DNA from 2 places in the Paenibacillus urinalis genome. Region 2 is predicted to be linked to the other one. Evidence: riboswitches for the same ligand, from Rfam matches in the RefSeq annotation. Region 2 holds a riboswitch; the other holds the start of a gene.

Region 1 (3,214 bases), 1.6 Mb from region 2:
GAGCTGACCTCCCTTTTAGACAGGAAGATCAGCTCAAACAATTTAAATCATTACGTCATATATTAAATAATATCTTGTTACTCTTCAGTATGTGCACGATAAGCATCGGCATCCAGCAGTTTAGCAAGTGCCGCCTTGTAATCTCCACTCAGCTTCACTTCAATCATCCAGCCATCGCCATAGGGTGAAGCATTCACAAGCTCCGGTTCGTCTTGAAGCTTCTCATTCACACTAACGATCGTACCGCTTACCGGTGCAAACAAATCAGATACCGTCTTAACCGATTCAATCGTACCAATACTATCATCACTATTAATGTCCGTTCCTACTTCAGGCAGCTCCACAAACACAATATCACCCAGCTGATGCTGAGCAAATTCAGTAATTCCGATACGAACCGTATCTCCTTCTAACGTTTGAACCCATTCATGCTCTTCACTATACAACAAACCGTTAATTACTTCGCTCATGATCTCGTCAGCCTCGCTTTTTCAAAAGTTAGAATTGTGTTTCTTCTCTGGTTCCTGCCCTTTTTCCACCCATAGCGTAAAACAATCCTCATCACAATGTCAAGAATGCTAACAAAAAATATGTTTTATGGATATACTCCTTGACTTTTCGGATTTAATCACGTATTAATGTAGTATAAGCGTTAGATTGAGCGGAAGAGTTCGCTATTTCCGAACATTCTAGCTCATTAAGCGGTTGAACGTAAAGGGAGAGATTACCGCAGGATTCTTGTTCTGAGCTTCTGAGCAGAGACATTATCCGCATGGTAACGCCGAAGGAGTAAGCCCATTGATAAGCAAAGGGTGAATCTCTCAGGCAAAAGGACTTTTACCGGACGCGACTCTGGAGAGCATCCATAACCGTTCGCCTGCTACTAGAAGCGAACGTTGTTAATAAAAGGATCACCCAAGGGGAAACTCGTGAGCAGCATACGGGGTAACTCTCAGGTACCAAGGACAGAGCCTAAGAAGAACACATGCTTTATTTGCGTGTATTTTTCTTTGGCCTGTCCTTTTCTTTTTCCATTTTCCAATAGCCCTTTTTCCCTTTTCCTAAATTTTTTATTCTAATTATTCTTCTTCATTCCTTCTATCTAACTACAGCCGGAAGCCGGCTTTTGACGAGGTGAAAATTATGTCCCAATTATTGAGAACACCGCTTTTCCCTCTTTATGAACAATATCCAAATGTACGCTGTATTGATTTTGGAGGCTGGGAGCTCCCGGTTTCCTTCAGCGGAATCCAGAAAGAACATGAGGCTGTTAGACAGCAGGCTGGATTGTTCGATGTATCCCATATGGGTGAATTTCGAGTAGAAGGCGAGAATGCAGCCGACTTCCTGCAAGGAATGCTGAGCAATGACATATCCCTGCTCGAAATTGGTCAGGCACAATACACACTTATGTGCTACCCAACCGGTGGTGTTGTGGACGATTTACTTGTCTACAAGCGCAGCGATCAGTTGTTCATGCTCGTTGTGAATGCATCCAATATTGATAAGGATTGGGCATGGCTGCAAGAGCATCTGCCGGAGAACGTACAGATGGTCAATGAATCGGATGCGACCGCTCTGCTCGCACTGCAAGGTCCAAAGGCTGAAGCTATATTATCCAAAGTAACCGATGTGAATCTTGCTGAGCTGGGGTCTTTCCGTTTTGTCGACGGTGCAGAAGTGAGCGGCAGCAGCGTTATTCTATCGCGCACGGGATATACCGGTGAGGATGGATTCGAAATTTATGTCAGTACTGATGACGCACAGCAAGTATGGCTTGCACTTATGGCCGCAGGGGAAGATGAAGGGTTGCTTCCTATCGGGCTTGGTGCGAGAGATACACTTCGATTTGAAGCTAAGCTTCCGTTATATGGACAGGAGCTCTCAGCAACGATTACACCGCTTGAAGCCGGTCTCGGGATGTTCGTGAAGCTGGCAGCTGGTGACTTTATCGGTCGGGATGCACTGCTGAAGCAAAAAGAGGAAGGCCTGACCCGCAAGCTCGTCGGGATTGAGATTACAGACCGCGGTATTCCGCGATCTCATTATCCGGTCTTTGCAGACGAAGAACAAATCGGTGAGGTAACCACAGGTACCCAGTCACCTACCCTCAAACGCAATCTGGGTCTTGCACTGCTGGATATCCGGTTTACAGAACCAGGTACCACTGTTGAAGTCGAAATCCGGGGGAAACGCCTCCAGGCAGAAGTGATCAAAACCCCATTTTATAGAAGACCAAAACCTACAGCCCAAGCGGCAAAAGGAGCGAATTCGTAATGACAAATCGTTATCTTCCGATGACGGAACAAGATCAGGCGGAAATGCTGGCAGCAATCGGAGCTGAAACGATAGAGGATCTTTTCTCCGACATTCCTGAAGAAATCCGCTTTAAAGGCGAACTCCCTGTTTCATCTAAGCTGGACGAATATGCACTCACACGTCATATGTCCCGTCTTGCCGGACGCAATGTGAACGCAGATACACATCCAAGCTTTCTCGGTGCAGGTATCTATGACCATCATGTACCTTCTGTCATTAACCATGTCATTTCCCGCTCCGAATTCTATACCGCTTATACACCCTATCAGCCCGAGATCAGCCAAGGCGAGCTGCAGGCCATTTTTGAATTCCAATCCTATATCTGCGAGCTTACCGGAATGGCTGTAGCCAATGCCAGTATGTATGATGGTGCAACCGCTTTTGCAGAGGCCGGCAATCTGGCCGCAAGTGCGACTCGTCGTAAGAAGCTGGTCGTATCGAGTACCGTGCATCCGGAATCCCGTCAGGTGCTTGCCAGTTACGCACATGGTCTGAATCTTGAAATCGTAGAGATTGGCTATAAGAATGGTGTCACTGATATGGAAGCACTCGCAGCTGCAATCAGTGAGGATACAGCCGCAGTGATGATTCAAAGCCCGAACTTCTTCGGCAGTGTAGAAGATATTCAGGCGGCAGCTGATCTGATCCATCCCAATAAAGGACTTCTTATCGTCAGTGCGAATCCAATTTCACTCGGACTTCTGGAAGCTCCGGGTAAGCTTGGTGCAGATATCGTTGTTGGTGATGCTCAGCCGTTAGGAATTGCAGGCTCCTATGGCGGCCCTACTTGTGGATACTTTGCTGTATCCCAGGCCCACATGCGCAGAATTCCTGGACGAATTGTCGGTCAAACGACGGATCGTTATGGCAGACGAGGCTTTGTGCTTACTCTGCA
Region 2 (3,214 bases):
AGCTGCAAGCGCCGTAACTGCCCCTAATCCGTTCCTTACAATACACGGAATCTCAACCAGCCCTGCCACCGGATCGCAGATCAATCCGAGTGTATTTTTCAGAGCTAAGCCGACCGCATGTACAACCTGTTCCGGTGTTCCGCCGCGAAGCTCAACCATCGCCCCGGCTGCCATCCCGATCGCTGATCCGACTTCTGCCTGACATCCGCCCTCGGCACCCGAGATGAAGGAATTGTTGGCAATGACATAACCTATGGCCCCAGCAGAGAATAAGCCATTCACCATATGCTCATCTTCCCAGCCAAAACGCTCCTGCGCACTTACGAAAACACCGGGAATGATGCCTGCCGAACCCGCCGTAGGCGTTGCCACAATTCTTCCCATGGAAGCATTCACTTCCGACACACCAAGCGCATAGGCCATAGCAAGTGTAGAGGCGTCACCCGAGCAGCTCTGATTGTTCTGCAAATAATGGCGGACCCGCTGGCCGTCTCCACCCGTCAGTCCACTGCGCGAGGTTGTATCCTCGTTCATCCCTTTATGCACAGCCTGCTTCATGACCTGATAGTAATCCGACATCTGCCTCACAACCTCAGCCTCTGGTGTTCCGGTCTCCTTCACCTGTTCTTCAACCATCAGCTCAGCCAGCGTCTTGCCTTCTGCCGTACAAATTGCATTCAAATCCTTCAAGTGCTTAAACCGCATCGGTATCGTCCCCCTTCTTCAAATCAATGACCTTAATATCATAAATATGAGGCAGAGACTTCAGTCTGTTAAGCACATCCGAAGCCGGTATCGTATCTGTCTCCATTGCTGTCAGCGCTTCTCCATCCCGGCCCTTACGATCGACCTGCATGAAGCCAATATTAACACCGGACTCACTTATCGCAGATGTTACTGAAGCGATGACCCCGGCTTTATCCGAGTGCCTCAGCACCACCGCAGGAAAATCACCTGTCAGCTGTACCCGAAAATCATCCAATAAAGAGACGGTAACGTTCCCTCCACCAATCGAAGCTCCCACCATCGTACAAGCCCGATCTCCTGCAGACAGCTCAAACTTGACGGTATTCGGATGTGCCGCCGGAAGACCGCTCGTGACAAACTCATATTCCATTCCCAGCTGCTCAGCCCACTCTTCTGCATTCGGTATCCGCTCATCATCGGTAGCCATATTCATCAGTCCACTGATCAGCGCCAGATCTGTTCCATGTCCTGTATAAGTGTCGGCAAAAGAGCCGTATAATATCATCTTCGCTTTCTCCGGTCTCGTTCCAAGCCACTGCCGGGCAATACGCCCAAGTCTAACAGCCCCTGCAGTATGGGAGCTGGACGGTCCCGTCATTGCCGGCCCGATAATTGAGAATACATCCTTGAACCTTGTCATCATAACTCCCCATTTCTCATTGTTTTAGGTTCTAGCTTATTGTGTGCAGAATTATCCGTTCTTCCACGCAAAAAAGGACAGAGTAAGGGTGTACATCCCCTCTCTCTGTCCTGGTACCTGAAAGTTTCGTCAGAAGTGGCCGGCGTACAGCAATCGCCCTCACTCTCACTTACCCCTTTGGCGGCGCATCGGCTCTCTCCAGAGTTGCGTCGAATCAAGGTTCTTCTACCTGAGAGATTCTGCTGTATAAGCCGGGTGCTTATCAGCTTGCTCCTTCGGTGTCCCGTGGTTTCCCCACGCGATCTCTCCCATTGATCTTCATCCGCAGTCCTATTCTTTTGTATTTATTCAAAGCTTCAAATTCACTATAAACAGATTAATCGATAAGCCGACCTCATGTCAACAAAAGTAACGATGACACCTTGTATAAAACTGGTTTGTGTTATATTTTCTAACGCATTGATATTTAAATTCTGATGGATTCACTATTGCTTCTATAATATATTATGCATAATCTTTTATATTTGCTTATACTTCTACCCCTGTTAATGCCATTGCATACGTTGATGTTAGTCTGTCCTACAATCTAATCTGTGACTTGTCTTCATCGAAATAGCCGCCTCTCGAACGCTGAAGACTAATTAACCAGAGCAACAACGATAGAAGGACTAGCACGATCGATACTGTAAAATAGACGTAACGCAGCGACACGAGCTCGGCAATAACACCAAACGTTATAATAGCAGCTATCTGAAGCAGACTAACCATCAGGCCGAATATGCTTGTTACCCTGCCCATCATGGCTGCAGGAACATTATTTTGATAAAAGGTCGCCAGACCCGTATTGGAGAAAGACGAGAAAAAGCCCAGTAGGATGAAACCAGCTGCAGCCCATACGAATGAATTCGAGATGGAGAAGATCAGATACCCTGCAGATACAAGCAGCATTCCCCCTCCCAGCATATGTTTGACTGGAATCCATTTTGCTAATATCGAATTCAGAAATGCTCCGGCGACACTTCCTGCTCCTGTCAGACTGACAATCAATCCGTATTCCAGCTCAGACATCTTAAGGGTACTGCGAATAAATACAACCTCCTGTGAGTCCAGCGCCATACCTAGCAGTAAAATAAAATGAAACAGACTGTAGACAAATATGACATATGCGTTAGATCTACTGAACTTCATTACACCGCTCCAATCAGCTGCTATCATGCGATAAGTTATCCTCTGTCCTGCCGCTTCTCCCTCTTGCACCTCTATAGGTAGCTTGGGGAGCAGCGATAACAAGAAGGCTGATATCAAGAAGGATGCTGCGTTAATATAGATCGCAATATCAGGCTTCATATATATGAGCAGCACCCCGGCAATGGCCGGACCCACCAGAAAAGCCCCCGAGGTCGTTAAACCCTGAAAAGCATTAAACTGCTTGCGTTCTGCTGCTGGTACAAGTCTAACGATATAGGTCATCGAAGCCGGTTGAAAAATAGAAGAGGCCATACTGTTAATCATCAGGCAGGCATAAATCATCCACAGCTCGGGCAGCAGCGGGAGAGCAGCTACAAATACAGTCCGGATCAAATCAGTAATGATCATAATCTGCCGCTGATTGTATCGATCCACCAAGCTTCCAGCCCAGAATTTCGTCAGTAGTGAGGCTGCTGGTGCAATGATCCATAATCCTGCAACGGCTGCAGGAGAACCCGTCATATTCAGAATCAACACGTTAATCGCAATGAGATAGACAAAATCTCCAATCCTGGAGATCCCGATACTTCCAAGCAGCAAGCCTTTTCGACGCCAATTGGCGAATGATTGCTCCATAAA

The links. Region 2 has a riboswitch for glycine ahead of sdaAB (L-serine ammonia-lyase, iron-sulfur-dependent subunit beta). Riboswitches for the same ligand answer to the same signal wherever they lie in the genome.
Region 1: linked by a shared signal. The riboswitch ahead of gcvT (glycine cleavage system aminomethyltransferase GcvT) and the one ahead of sdaAB (L-serine ammonia-lyase, iron-sulfur-dependent subunit beta) in region 2 are both predicted to bind glycine.

Annotation. Positions count from the first base shown of each region.
Region 1 covers NZ_CP118108.1:4,249,736-4,252,949, forward strand. The annotation lists gene gcvH (glycine cleavage system protein GcvH) at 78-470, opposite strand; glycine riboswitch at 706-847, shown strand; glycine riboswitch at 849-973, shown strand; gene gcvT (glycine cleavage system aminomethyltransferase GcvT) at 1,144-2,277, shown strand; gene gcvPA (aminomethyl-transferring glycine dehydrogenase subunit GcvPA) at 2,277-3,214, shown strand, end outside.
Region 2 covers NZ_CP118108.1:388,747-391,960, reverse strand. The annotation lists gene sdaAA (L-serine ammonia-lyase, iron-sulfur-dependent, subunit alpha) at 1-705, opposite strand, end outside; gene sdaAB (L-serine ammonia-lyase, iron-sulfur-dependent subunit beta) at 695-1,390, opposite strand; glycine riboswitch at 1,596-1,708, opposite strand; gene PUW25_RS01865 (MFS transporter) at 1,967-3,211, opposite strand.